DNA from 4 places in the Variovorax sp. 01T432 genome. Region 1 is predicted to be linked to each of the others. Evidence: predicted binding sites of a transcription regulator. Region 1 holds the regulator's gene; each other region holds the start of a gene.
What was found. Region 1 encodes FNR, which switches genes on or off when oxygen is low (the NO sensors DNR and NnrR bind a similar motif). Its sites were predicted from a motif close to TTGATNNNNATCAA; they were not measured.

Region 1 (3,519 bases):
GCGATGGCGCGCACGAAGAACCAGCCGGTCGGCGTGACCTCGATGTCGTGGTCGCTCAATCGCACCAGCCCTTGCGCCACCAGCGGACCGAGGGCGGCGAACTCGGGCGTGAAGTGATCCCTGAAGTTCACCAGGTGCGCCAGCCCGAAGGATTCGAAGTCCAGATGGCCCTGGCACATCAGCGCCATGATCACCGCGCGCCGCAGCACATCCTCGCGCGTGAGCGCCAGGCCGCGCACCACCGGCAGCCGGCCCTGGTCGAGCAGGTCGTAGTACTCCTCCAGCGTCTTGGCGTTCTGGCTGTAGGTGGCGCCCACGCGGCCGATGGCCGAGACGCCGATGGCGACCAGGTCGCAGTCGGGGTGCGTGCTGTAGCCCTGGAAGTTGCGATGCAGCCGGCCCTGCCGCTTGGCGACGGCGAGCGGGTCGTCGGGCAGCGCGAAGTGGTCCATGCCGATGTAGACATAGCCGGCCGCCGTGAAGGCCGCGATCGAGCGCGAGAGCATGCCGAGCTTCACCGCCGCCTCCGGCAGGTCTTCGGCCGCGATGCGCCGCTGCGGCTTGAAGCGCTCTGGCAGATGGGCGTAGGCATAGAGCGCGATGCGGTCCGGACGCAACTCGCAGATCTGCGCCAGCGTGCGGTCGAAGGAGGCCGTGCTCTGGCGCGGCAGTCCGTAGATGAGATCGACGTTGATCGAGGAGAAGCCCAGCCGCCGGGAGGCCGCCACCAGGTCGAACACCTGCTGCGCGGGCTGGATGCGGTGGACGGCCTTCTGGACCTCCGGATCGAAATCCTGCACGCCGAAACTCAGGCGGTTGAATCCAAGCTCCGCCAGCACCGCGAGGCGATCGGCGTCCACGGTGCGCGGATCGATCTCGATCGCGTACTCGCCCTCCGGCGACAGCGTGAAGGCGGACCGAAGAAGCGCCATGAGCTCGCGCAGCTCCGCGTCTTCCAGGAAAGTCGGCGTGCCGCCCCCCAGGTGCAGCTGGCTGACGACGGCGCCCCGGCCGAGCTGCTCCACCTGAAGCTCCACTTCGCGCGCGAGGTAGTTCAGGTACTCGCGCGCCTTGCCGCGCTGGCGGGTCACGATCTTGTTGCAGCCGCAGTAGTAGCAGAGCGACTCGCAGAACGGGATGTGCACATAAACCGACAGCGGGCGGACCCGCGCGCCGGCCGTGCAGCGCAGTCTCAGGGCGTGGGCATAGTCCTGCGCGGTGAACGCCTCCACGAAGCGGTCGGCGGTGGGATAGGAGGTATAGCGCGGGCCGGGCACGTCGAGGCGCCGCAGCATGGCGGGCGACGGCAGCGGCGAGGACGGCGCGGGAATGGCGATGACTGGCGCTGGAAGCATGAAGAGGCTCTGGACACTGGAAATGGCCCACTATGGCGCCGGCATGCCCCGCGATCCTTGACGTGCGTCAATCCTCCCTCAGGTGCGCGCTTGGACAATCGCGCAAACCACGACCAAGTCAATGAAAACCGAACATATCAAGGTCGCCTGCTCGAACTGCAACCTGCGCGACCTCTGCATGCCGAGCGGCCTGAGCCCGGACGAATTGCAGCGCATCGACAACCTCGTCGCCACGCGGCGCAAGGTCGCGCGGCGCGAGACCCTGTTTCGCAACGGCGAGCGCTTCACCTCCCTCTACGCGATCCGCACCGGCGTCTTCAAGACCCGCGTGACCAGCGAGGACGGGCGCGACCAGGTCACGGGCTTCCAGATGGCCGGCGAGATCATCGGGCTGGACGGCATCGTCAACGACCGCCACAGCTGCGACGCCGTCGCGCTGGAGGACGCCGAGGTCTGCGTGATGCCCTTCGATCGCATCGAGACGCTGTCGCGCGAAGTCCCCACGCTGCAGCGCCATGTGCACCAGGTCATGAGCCGCGAGATCGTGCGCGAGCACGGCGTGATGCTGCTGCTGGGCAGCATGCGGGCCGAAGAGCGGCTGGCCGCCTTCCTGCTGAACCTCGTGCAGCGACTGCACGCGCGCGGATTCTCGCGCTCCGAACTCGTCCTGCGCATGACGCGCGAGGAGATCGGCAGCTATCTCGGGCTCAAGCTCGAGACCGTGAGCCGCGCGATGTCGAAGTTCGCGGAGGACGGCATCGTCGAAGTCCAGCACCGCAACCTGCGCATCGTGGACCCCGACGCCTTGCAGCGCATCGTCAATCCGGCGAACTGCTGAGCGGCGCTCAGGGCGCCAGGTCGGCCGCCGGCGTCGCCGCGTGGTTGCGCCCGGCCAGGGCGGGCATCAGCTTCTTGTCGGCCAGGGTCTTGTTGATCTCGATGCCCTGGCGGTAGTAGTCCGCCGCGATCACCGGATCGGGCATCTTCACGGCAATCCAGAGCGTCGTGAGGCCGGCGACGACGACGACCGCGGGGCCGCCGAATACCATCCAGACCAGTGGGTAGGACCACCAGGGTCCGCTCCTGGCCTGTGATTCTTCTGCGTCTTTCATCTCTTCTCCTTTTGTGACTCAGCGAGGCACCATGAAGGTGGCCTTCTCCGACACGCGCGCGCGGCCGTCGGCCGAGCGCACATCGAAATACACGTTGTGGGAACCGGCCGGCGTGCTGCCATAGGGCAGCTGCAGGCGCACCGCGACCCAGCGCGATTGGGCGGCACCGACCTCCACCGGCCCGGCCGGCGAGACGTTCAGGCCCGGGAGGCCGCTGGCCTCGATGCTGTAGCGTTGCGGCTTCTCGGTCGCATTCATGATCTGGAGCCGGTAGACGTTCTCGAGCGCGCCGCCCTCGACGATGCGGGCGAGCGAGCCGCGGTCGCGCACCACGTCCACCTTGAGCGGCGTGCGCACCACCAGGCTCGTGAGCAGGCTGATGCACAGCACGGCCAGCAGGCTCGTATAGATCAGCACGCGCGGGCGCAGCACGCGGCGCAGCACCTGCCTGGGCGTCCAGTGGCCGGCCATGCCGTTCTGCGTGGCATAGCGGATCAGGCCGCGCGGTGTCGCCATCTTGTCCATCACCGTGTTGCAGGCGTCGACGCAAAGACCGCAGCCGATGCACTCATACTGCAGCCCCTTGCGGATGTCGATGCCGGTCGGGCAGACCTGCACGCACAGGTCGCAGTCGATGCAGTCGCCCAGGCCCTGGGCCCGGGCGTCGGTGCCCTTGGCGTGGACACCGCGAGGTTCGCCGCGCTCGGCGTCGTAGCTGACGATCAGCGTGTCGCGGTCGAACATGGCGCTCTGGAAGCGGGCATAGGGGCACATGTACTTGCAGACCTGCTCGCGCATGAAGCCCGCATTGCCGTAGGTGGCGAAGCCGTAGAAGAAGACCCAGAAGACTTCCCAGGAACCCATGCGCGTCTGCAGGAATTCCATGCCCAGATCGCGGATCGGCGTGAAGTAGCCGACGAAGGTGAAGCCGGTCCACATCGCGATGCCCAGCCACACCAGATGCTTGAACCACTTCTTGACCAGCTTCTCCACCGAGAATTCCCCCTCGTCCAGCCGCATGCGAGCGATGCGGCTGCCTTCGATCTTCTGCT
Region 2 (3,519 bases), on a different contig from region 1:
CCACGCCATCCTTGACGATCACGCCGACGTCGGTGGCGGTCACCGCGGGATCGAAGCTCAGTTCGGCCACGACATCGCTTCTCAGTTGAGCATCGGATTTCATGTGCTGCCTTTCATGGAGGATTGAACGCATCGAACCACTGTAGGCAGGGCAGGGGCGGCGAGCGTTGCGCTGGATCAAGAGGCGACGACGCACCTGTCTTCAGCGCGTCATGACGTAGGTCCCCGGCGCGTCGCACAGCGGCGTGCGGGCCGGCGACGCGTCGCGCGCGCGGGGCGGCTTGCGGCGCGGGCCGGAATGCCGTGCCAGCCACTGCTGCAACGCGGGCCACCAGGACCCCTGGACAGGCTCGGCCCGCGCCAGGTAGGCCTCCGGCGGCACGTAGGCCGCATTGGCGGCGCGGCGCAGGATCTGGTAGTGGCGATGCGGGTGGCCGGGTTCGCTGACGATGCCCGCGTTGTGGCCGCCGTCGGTGAGGACGAAGGTGATTTCCGTGTCGCAGAGCAGGTTGATCTTGTAGACGGAGCGCCAGGGCGCGACATGGTCCGTCCGGGTGCCGACGGCGAAGATCGGCACGCCGATATCGCCCAGCGATACCGGGCGTCCGTCCACCAGGTAGCGCCCCTCGGCCAGCGCGTTCTCGAGGAACAGGCTGCGCAGGTAGCCCGCGTGCATGCGGTAGGGCATGCGCGTGCCGTCGGCGTTCCACGCCATGAGGTCCGTCATCGGCATGCGTTCCCCCATGAGGTAGTTGCGCACCAGGGGGGTCCAGATGAGATCGGTGGCGCGCATCAGGTTGAATGCGCCGGCCATCTGGCTCGAATCCAGATAGCCCTGGCGCGCCATCACGTCGTCCAGGAAGGAGAGCTGGCTCTCGTCGATGAAGAGGCTCAGCTCGCCCGGCTCGGTGAAGTCGGTCTGCGCGGCCAGCAGGGTCACCGTGGCGAGGCGTTCGTCGCGGTCGCGTGCCATGGCCGCGGCGCCGATGGCGAGCAGGGTGCCCCCCAGGCAATAGCCCAGCGCATGCACGCGCTGGCCGGGCACGATGGCCTGGATCGCATCGAGGCTGGCCATGAGGCCCTGCGCCAGGTAGTCGTTGATGCCGAAGTCCGCATCCTTGGCATCCGGGTTGCGCCACGAGATCGCGAACACGGTGTGGCCGTGGTCGACCAGGTAGCGGATCAGCGAGTTGTGCGGCGACAGGTCGAGGATGTAGTACTTCATGATCCAGGCGCTCATGATCAGGACCGGCTCGGGATGAACCGTGGCGGTCGTGGGCGTGTACTGGATCAGCTCCATCAGGTGGGTGCGCAGCACGACCTTGCCGGGCGTGATCGCGACATCGCGTCCCGGCAGGAAGTTCTCCACGCCTTCGGGCGGCTGGTGCTGGAGGGTGCGCTGCAGGTCCTGCGCCCAGTTCTGCGCGCCCTGCAGGAAATTCGTGCCGGCGGTCGCCGCGGCCTTCTGAAGCACCAGCGGATCGGTGGCGGCGAAGTTCGCCGGCGAGCACATGGCGTGCAGCTGCCGGGCCGCGAACTCCACCACCTGCTGGTGATGGCGGTCGACGCCGGGGACGCCCTCGGTCAGGTCGGCGATCCACTCCTCGCCGGCGCGGAAGACGTCGCGGTAGAAGCTGAACGGCCATGCGTCCCACGCGGGGTCCGCGAGCCGGCGGTCGCGCTCGCGAGGGTCGGGGGTGGGCGGCTTGTGCCCGGGCAGATGCTGAAGGGCGGGGCTGCTCATCTCGAGCGCGCGCAACCAGGGGCGGACCCCCAGCACCTGGGCGCTGCGGGTCGGCTGCGCGGCCAGGTGGATGGCCCAGTCGGCCCAGGCCAGCATCAGCGCGGCGGGGGAGATCCCGCGCGTGAGTTCGGCCAGGCTCGCGTGCAGCGTTCGGTCCAGTGCTTCGGCTTTTTCGTCCATGTCGATCCCGGTGGGGTAGTTCTTGCGTGCTTGCCCGCCGACTCGATCGTCGAAGGCGCCGGGCACTTGGGCTTGGAGTCTGACCGGAGGCATTCGTGCGGCATTGATCGGCGTCAAGGTGGCGCGACGCCCGCCGCTCGAAGATGCGCCTGTCGCACATTCATTCAGAGCGGGGAACGCCGTGAATCTCGGAACCATCCTGGTCCACCTGGACCACACGCCACGCTGCGTGGTCCGCATCGATCTCTCGGCCCGTCTGGCCATGGCCCATGGCAGCCACCTGGTGGGTCTCGTGCCGACAGGCCTGGTCAACGGCAGCATCCCCACGAACACGATTCCCACCGGAAGCACGGACCTGATCGCCACCGCGGCCGACTACCTGCGCGTGCGGGCCGAGGCCATCACGCATGTGTTCAAGGATGCGATCCGGGGCGCGGCTTCCCTGTCATGGTCGGTGCGCCTGGCCGACGGCGGAGCCGCCGAGGCAGTCATCCACCATGGCCGCGCCAGCGATCTGGTGGTGGTGGGCCAGGCGGACGGCGAGAAGATCGGGCATGACAACTCGGCCGCCAGCGCGACGCGCGACTTTCCGCAGCAGGTCGTGCTGCATACGGGCCGGCCCGTGCTCATCGTTCCGCGCATGGGCCGGTTCGAGGATGTCGGGCGCAGCGTGCTGGTCGCATGGGACGCGACGCGCGAGTCGGGCCTGGCCTTGCGCGAGGCCCTGCCCTTGCTGGACAAGGGCTCGCGCGTCACGCTTCTGTCCGTGCGCAAGCCCGATGACGGGCGCGACGATGCCTTCCTGCAGGCGCCCGAGATGGTCGACTGGCTGCGGCGCCACGGCGTGCACGCGATGCCGGAGCAGTGCCGCAGCACCGAGAGCGTGGTCGACACGCTTCTGACCTGCGCGGCCGGCATGGGCGCCGATCTGCTCGTGATGGGCGGCTACGGGCACCATCGCCTGCGGGAGCAGGTGCTGGGCGGCGCGACGCGGGAAATGCTCGCGACCATGACGGTTCCGGTGCTGATGGCGCATTAGGCGCGGGCCGGCGACATGGGCAAGCGCATCCTGATCATCCAGGGCCATCCCGATGGCGCGAGCGCGCATTTCTGCCACGCCCTGGCGCGGGCCTATGCCGAAGGAGCCGGGAGCGCCGGTCACAGCGTCGAGTCGGTCGACGTGGGATTGCTGGACTTCCCGCTCCTGCGCAGCAAGGCCGCGTGGGACAGCGGCGCGCCGCCGCCGGCGCTCGTGGGCGCGCAAGAGGCGCTGCGCAATGCCGATCACCTGGTGCTCTTCTTTCCGCTCTGGCTGGGCGAGATGCCCGCGCTGCTGAAGGGCTTCCTGGAGCAGGTGTTGCGGCCGGGCTTCATCCCGGTCAGTGGGTCCTCCGGCAAGTTCGGCAAGCCCCTGCATGGCCGCAGCGCGCGGATCGTGATGACCATGGGCATGCCGGCGCTCGTCTATCGCTGGTACTTCCGCGCGCACGGCCTCAAGGTGCTCAAGCGCAATATCCTGGGCTTTCTCGGCGCATCCCCGGTGCGCGACACCGTGATCGGCGCCATCGAGACGATCGGGCCCGAGGCTCGCGCCC
Region 3 (3,519 bases), on a different contig from region 1:
GATGGTCGACCTCATGACCCAGCCGGTGGGCAAGGGCAAGCACGGCAAGGATGTCTACCTCGGCGACATCTGGCCGAGCACGAAGGAGATCGACGAGAACCTGCGCTACGCGATGAACGCCAAGTCCTTCCGCAGCAACTACGAGAAGGTGAAAAGCGAGCCCGGCAAGTTCTGGAGCAGCATCAAGGGTACGACCGGCCAGGTGTATGACTGGCCGACCTCGACCTACATCGCCGAGCCGCCCTTCTTCGAGGGATTCAAGATGAAACCGGCTGCCACCGACGCCGGTATCACCGGGGCGCGAGTCATGGCGCTTTTCGGCGACTCCATCACCACTGACCACATCTCGCCGGCCGGTTCGATCAAGGAAGACTCGCCCGCGGGCATCTGGCTCAAGGCGCACGGGGTGCCGAAGGCCGACTTCAACAGCTACGGCTCGCGCCGGGGCAACCATGAAGTCATGATGCGTGGCACCTTCGCCAACGTGCGCATCAAGAACCTGATGCTCCCTCCCGATGCCAATGGCACACAGGAAGAGGGCGGCTACACGCTCTTCCAGCCGGGCAACCAAAAGATGTTCATCTACGACGCCGCCATGAAGTACATGGAAGAAGGCGTGCCGACCGTGGTGTTCGGCGGCGAGGAGTACGGCACCGGGTCGTCGCGAGACTGGGCCGCGAAGGGCACGCAGTTGCTCGGCATCAAGGCGGTGGTGGCGCGCAGCTTCGAGCGCATCCACCGTGCGAACCTGGTCGGCATGGGCGTGCTGCCGCTGCAATTCCGCGGGGCGGATTCCTGGCAGGCGCTGAACCTCACGGGCGACGAGGAAGTCGACGTGGTGATCGGCGGCGAACTCAAGCCGCAGATGGATGTCAAGCTGGTGATCCGCCGGGCCGACGGCACGCACCAGGAAGTGACGGTTCGGTTGCGCATCGACACGCCGATCGAGGTCGATTACTACAAGCACGGCGGGATCCTTCCCTTCGTCTTGCGGCAATTGCTGGCCGCCTGACACTCGGCTTCATGTAGAAAAGCCGGCGCGCGCACCGGCTTTCTTGATTTTTGTCAGAAGGCCGCAGAGGGTTAAGTCGTTTCCGACTCGCCTTCGCGCGAGTTTTCGAGAATAATTCTCATTTTGACGACTTGGACTTCCCGGGTGACCACAATGACCGGCGCAGCTTCGGCTGCCATCAGCCTCGACCAGCTTCCCAACAACCTGTGGGCGACGGTGCTCGACGTGCTGCGGCCTGAGGCGCAGGAAGATCGCGAACTGGTGCTGCGGCTGACCGAAATCGGTTTCGTCCCGGGCGAGGCGGTCCGCATCGTGGCATCCGGCGTGCCGGGACGTGAGCCTCTGGCCGTTCGGCTGGGTCACACCACCTTTGCGCTGCGTCGACACGAGGCCTCGTTCATCCGCGTCACGCCGGGGGCCATGCAACATGGTTGAAGCCACCTTGACCTTTCAACCAGGCGCCGCCGTATCGACGACTCCGCCGGGACGCATCGCGCTGCTGGGCAACCCCAACTGCGGCAAGACCGCGCTGTTCAACCTGCTCACCGGCAGCCGGCAGAAGGTCGCCAACTACGCGGGCGTGACAGTCGAGCGCAAGGAGGGCACGCTTCGCACGGCCGCCGGTCGTCGCGTCTTCGTGCTGGATCTGCCGGGCGCCTACAGCCTCAACGCGCTTTCGGCCGACGAGGCCGTCACGCGCGACGTGGTCACGGGCAAGAGCGACGAGGCGCTGCCTGACCTGCTGGTGTGTGTCACCGACGCCACCAACCTGCGCCTCAACCTGCGGCTGGTGCTGGAAGCCAAGCGCCTCGGCCTGCCGATGGTGGTCGCGCTCAACATGACCGACATGGCGAAGAAGCAGGGCATTGCTGTCGATGCGGCCGTGTTGTCGCGCGAACTCGGCGTGCCGGTGATCGAGACCGTCGGCGTGCACACCGGCGGCGCGCAGGGCCTGCTCGAAGCGCTCGATGTGCCGGTGGCTGTCGCGGTGGCGAGGCCCTGGCAGGCGCCCGAGTTGGAAGATGTGCTGGCCACGCAACGGGAGGTGCGCCGCATCCTGGGCCTGGCGGTGCGAGAGCCGGTTGGCAGCCTCGCCGCCAGCGACCGCATCGACCGCGTCGTGATGCATCCGGTATGGGGCATGTTGGTCCTCGCGGTCACGATGTTCCTGATGTTCCAGGCCGTATTCAGCTGGGCCAACGTGCCGATGGACGCGATCAAGAACGCCACGACCGCGCTTGGCGAACTCCTCATGCATTTCATGCCCGAGGGCATGCTGCGGAGTCTGCTGGTCGACGGCATCATCGCCGGCGTGGGCGGCGTGATCGTCTTCCTGCCGCAGATCCTGATCCTCTTTCTCTTCATCCTCGCGCTCGAGGATTCGGGCTACCTGCCCCGGGCCGCGTTCCTGCTCGACCGCGTGATGGGCACGGTGGGCCTGTCGGGCCGATCCTTCATTCCCTTGCTGTCGAGCTTCGCGTGCGCCATCCCGGGCGTGATGGCCACGCGCACGATCAGCAACTGGCGCGACAGGATCACCACGATCATGATTGCTCCGCTCATGACCTGCTCGGCGCGCCTGCCGGTCTACGCATTGCTGATCGCGGCCTTTATTCCTGCCCGCCCCGTGGCTGGCGTATTCAATTTGCAGGGCGTTGTCCTGTTTGCGCTCTACATCTTCGGCATCGTCTCGGCGATGGCCGTGGCGTGGGTGATGAAGCGCTTTCGCGACAACAAGCAGCATTCGCCGCTGATGATGGAACTGCCGGCCTACCGCTGGCCCAGCGTGCGCAATCTGGCGCTCGGGCTGTACGAGCGCGCATGGATCTTCATCCAGCGTGTCGGCACGATCATCCTGACGCTGACGATCCTGCTGTGGTTCCTCTCGACCTTTCCTTCGCCGCCGGCAGGTGCGACCGGCCCGGCGATCCACTACAGTCTGGCCGGCATGATCGGCCGCGGGCTGGAGCATGTCTTCGCGCCCATCGGCTTCAACTGGCAGATCTCGATCGCGCTGGTGCCGGGCATGGCGGCGCGCGAAGTGGCCGTTGGGGCGCTCGGCACGGTGTATGCACTTTCGGCCACGGGCGAGGATGTGGCTGGACAACTTCAGCCGTTGATCGCCCAGAGCTGGTCGCTCGCGACGGCGCTGTCGCTGTTGGTCTGGTACGTGTTCGCGCCGCAGTGCGTTTCGACCCTGGCCGCGGTCAAGCGGGAGACCGGCTCGTGGCGCTATGTATGGATCATGGCTGGTTATTTGTTCGCGCTCGCCTACATTGCGTGCTGGATCACTTATCGTGTGGCCCTGGCATTCACAGGAGGGTGAGATGACACAAGAGATCATCGTCGGATTGATCGTCGTGATGGCAGCGGTCTACGCTGTCTGGCGCTGGATGCCTGCGCAGTGGCGGCGTTCGGCGGCAGCCGGCCTGGCGGCAGGGTCGCGGCGTGCCGGGCTGGTCGATGCGGAGCGTGCGCAGGCATTGGCCGACTCGCTCGCCAAGACC
Region 4 (3,519 bases), on a different contig from region 1:
TGTCGATGATGACGAGGTAGCGGCCCGCGCCCGCCACCGGCGTTCGTTCCGGCGGCAGAACCCACATCGACAGGCCGGCTTCCTCGGCCTGGAGGTAGTCCGCATCCAGCACGCTGAAGCCGTCGAGCAGGCGGTTCAGGCTCGCGGGGATGCGGATGCAGCCCTTCGATTGCACGGTGCCCAGCCGCGGCTCGAGAAAATCCGGGTCCGTCGCATGCATCTGCAGCCGCATCGTGCTGAATCCGCCACGGCCCCAGAGCCGCTGCGCCTGCTGCCACCCAAGATCGAAGACGCGCATGCCCTTGAGTCCGTAGCCGCGGATGCCGTTCTCGTTGAAGGTGCCTTCGGCGCGGAAGTCGGGGTTTTCGGTCGAAAGCGGGAACACGCCCAGCGGCGTCTCGAAGTACTCGAAGCCGCCGCCGCGCCCGGTGGAGACCGGCGATGCGCCGATGAGCAGGGGCGGCGCATCGGTGGCCATCCAGTAGATGAAGATGGCCTGGACCTTGGGACTGCGGTCGACCAGCGCGAGATACTGGGCGGCGTCCAGCGTGACTCCCGCATCCTTGAGCGCTGCGAGCGCGAGCGCGCCATAGTGCCGCGCCTCGTCGGGCGGAATCTCCAGGCGCCGGTCGACCTGGACGCGATAGGCGGCCGCGAGTTCGGCGGGACTCATCGCGGCGTGGCCGGCACCGCATAGCGACAGGCCAAGGACAAGGGCCGCGAGCAGATCGGCAGCGCGGCGGCCCAGGCTCATTTTCGTGCCGGTTCCGAGGCCGTCGCGGCGCGCTTGGCGGCTTCGAGCGTCCGGCTGGCGGCGTCCTTCGTCGCGTTGGCGGCGGTGCGCGTGGCTTCCGCCGCCGTCTTCAGCGCATCGCGCGTGGCCTGCGCCGCCTTCTCGGCGGCTTCTCCGCTCGATTCCAAGGCGCGCTTGACCGCTTCTTCGGACCTTTCGAACGCGCTCTTCGTGGCGGAGGCTGCCTTCTTGCTCTCTTCCTCGGCGGCCCGTGTGACATCGCGGGTTTCGTCGAGGGCCTTGGCGCTGGAAGCCGTCGCCTTTTCCTGCACGCGCCGTGCCGCGTCCGCGGCCTTCTTGGCCGCGCGGCGGATGGCCTCGGCCGCGGCCCTGGACACCTTGCCGGCCGTGGCTTCGCTCGTGTCGAGCGCGGCCTTGGCATGTTCCGCGGCCTTGCGCGCCGCGCTCTCCGCTTCACGGGCCGCCTTGCTCGCGGCGTCCCTGGTCTTCTGGGAAATGATCGGCGGCCGGCTCAGCTGGCCGGGTTGGGTGTCGTCGGCGGCGAAAGAGGCGGAGCCGATGACGATGGCCGCAAGGCCCAGCAGGATCTTCGATCTCATGGTTTCTTCTCCGGGTTACAGATAGGACAAGCATCGCGCCGGTGGGTTCCAGCGACCTTGCGCCAGCGCAAGGTCGCTGCGCGGCGCCTCGAGGCGGGTGAATTCAAGCGGGGCCCCGGCCGGGGTTGATGCGTGTCAAGGCGCATGGGGGCATCGGCACCGACACTGGGAGCCCGTCTTCCCGGACGCCAGAGGTCACCCATGTATCAACGCATCCTGGTCCCCATCGATGGCAGCCTGACTTCGCTGCGAGGCCTGGACGAAGCGCTTCGCCTGGCCGAGCTCACGGGTGCTTCGCTGTGCCTCGTCCACGTGGTGGACGAACTGAAGTACGTGACCGGCTTCGAGCCCTTCGCCGTCTACAGCTCGGATCTGCTCCCCCTGATGGAGCAGGCGGGCGAACAGATCCTCCAGCAGGGCAGGGAGCGCGCGGCGCGCGCCGGCATCCAGGCCGAGAGTGTGCTGTTCACTTCGCTCGCCGGACGCGTGTCGGAGATCGTCGCGGAGCAGGCCAAGGCCTGGGGCGCCGATCTGATCGTGATGGGATCGCATGGCCGCCACGGCGTCGGACGGATGCTGCTGGGCAGCGACGCGGAACTGCTCCTGCGCATCGCGCCGGTCCCCGTGTTGCTGGTGAGGGCCTCGGGGGCCGAGCAGGCGGCAAGCCCCCCGGGCACGCGTGAGGCGTCCTCGCATGTCCCCGTTGAAACTTGAGCCGCGGCCGTTGAATTTCGAGCCTCCCGGAGGGGTCGCGCCGGCGGCGCCATCGACCGGCGAGGCTCAACCGGCGCGGCCGAGGGTTCCGAGGGGCTCGGTGAAGCGCTATGCCACGGCGGCAGTGGCCGTGGCCTTGCTCGCGGGCGCGGCCGTCTGGCTCGGGCCGAGGGTGCTGCTGGGCCCGCAGGTGCCGGTTGCCGTCGTGTCCCGAAGCGATTTCGTCCAGTCGGTGGTGGCCAGCGGCCATGTGGAGGCGCCGCACCGGGTGAGCATCGGCTCCCAGATCGTGGGGATGGTCAGGCGCGTGCCCGTGATGGAAGGGCAGACGGTCGACGCGGGCCAGGTCCTCATCGAACTGGACGACGCGGAGTGGAAGGCCGCCGCCGCGCAGGCCGACGCGGCCGTGCTGCAGGCGCAGGCGCGTCTGAGGCAGCTTCGGGAAGTCCAGGCGCCGGTGGCCGAGCAGGCGGTGCGCCAGGCCCAGGTCAATGTCGACAATGCGCGCGCGCAACTGCGCCGCAGTACCGATCTCTTCAACCAGGGCTTCGTCGGCCAGGCGGCACTCGACGACCTGAGAAAAGCCGTCGACATGGGCGAGGCGCAATTGCGTTCGGCGCAAAGCCAGCTGGAGACCACGCGTCCGAACGGCAGCGATCACGCCGTCGCGACCACCGCGCTGGAACAGGCGCGCGCCGCTGCCGGGGTCGCGCGTTCGCGGCTGGCGTACGCCACCATCGCCGCGCCGGTGGCCGGCACGCTGATCGACCGCGAGGTCGAGCCCGGCGATGTGGTCCAGCCCGGCAAGGCGCTGATGGTGCTTTCGCCATCGGGCGACACGCAGCTGGTGGCCCAGATCGACGAGAAGAACCTGCAATTGCTCGCGGTCGGCCAGAAGGCGCAGGCATCGGCGGATGCCTATCCCGATCAGCGTTTCGCCGCCCGGCTGGTCTACATCAATCCGGGGGTGGACGTGCAGCGCGGGTCGATCGAGGTCAAGCTGGACGTGCCCAAGCCGCCGGCCTATCTGCGGCAGGACATGACGGTGTCGGTGGATATCCAGGTCGCATCCAGCACCCAGGCCTTGCTCGTGCCCACGGATGCGATCCACGACGCCGATCGTCCCCAGCCCTGGGTTCTGAAGGTCGAGGGCCGGCATGCGAAGCGCGAGCCCGTGCGGCTCGGCCTGCACTCCGGCGGTGTCAGCGAGGTGCTCGACGGGCTCCAGGCCGGCGACCGCGTGGTGCCGGCGCAGACGCCCGATGTCGTCGACGGCACGCGGCTGCGGGCGGTGGCGGCGAGCGAGCATCGATCCCCATGAGCCGCTGGGTGCCTTTCGAATGGATCGTGGCGCTGCGCTTCCTGCGCGAAGGACGCATGCAGAGCCTGTTCATCGTCGCCGGCATCGCGATCGGGGTGGCGGTGATCGTCTTCATGTCGGCGCTGCTGACG

Region 2: AC1DNF_RS22840 (universal stress protein) is a predicted target of FNR. The motif match lies at 2,028-2,041, and genes of this name have one in related genera.
Region 3: AC1DNF_RS03420 (FeoA family protein) is a predicted target of FNR. The motif match lies at 1,056-1,069, and genes of this name have one in related genera.
Region 4: AC1DNF_RS22870 (universal stress protein) is a predicted target of FNR. The motif match lies at 1,479-1,492, and genes of this name have one in related genera.

The regions. Positions count from the first base shown of each region.
Region 1 is NZ_JBFTPS010000084.1:10,591-14,109, forward strand. It holds gene hemN (oxygen-independent coproporphyrinogen III oxidase) at 1-1,355, opposite strand, end outside; gene fnr (fumarate/nitrate reduction transcriptional regulator Fnr) at 1,453-2,193, shown strand; gene AC1DNF_RS33665 (FixH family protein) at 2,201-2,467, opposite strand; gene ccoG (cytochrome c oxidase accessory protein CcoG) at 2,486-3,519, opposite strand, start outside.
Region 2 is NZ_JBFTPS010000033.1:21,649-25,167, forward strand. It holds gene AC1DNF_RS22830 (BON domain-containing protein) at 1-103, opposite strand, end outside; gene AC1DNF_RS22835 (PHA/PHB synthase family protein) at 203-1,924, opposite strand; gene AC1DNF_RS22840 (universal stress protein) at 2,106-2,963, shown strand; gene AC1DNF_RS22845 (NAD(P)H-dependent oxidoreductase) at 2,979-3,519, shown strand, end outside.
Region 3 is NZ_JBFTPS010000003.1:127,165-130,683, forward strand. It holds gene AC1DNF_RS03415 (aconitate hydratase) at 1-1,012, shown strand, start outside; gene AC1DNF_RS03420 (FeoA family protein) at 1,166-1,447, shown strand; gene feoB (ferrous iron transporter B) at 1,440-3,338, shown strand; gene AC1DNF_RS03430 (DUF6587 family protein) at 3,340-3,519, shown strand, end outside.
Region 4 is NZ_JBFTPS010000033.1:27,524-31,042, forward strand. It holds gene AC1DNF_RS22860 (L,D-transpeptidase family protein) at 1-754, opposite strand, end outside; gene AC1DNF_RS22865 (hypothetical protein) at 751-1,353, opposite strand; gene AC1DNF_RS22870 (universal stress protein) at 1,555-2,067, shown strand; gene AC1DNF_RS22875 (efflux RND transporter periplasmic adaptor subunit) at 2,168-3,388, shown strand; gene AC1DNF_RS22880 (ABC transporter permease) at 3,385-3,519, shown strand, end outside.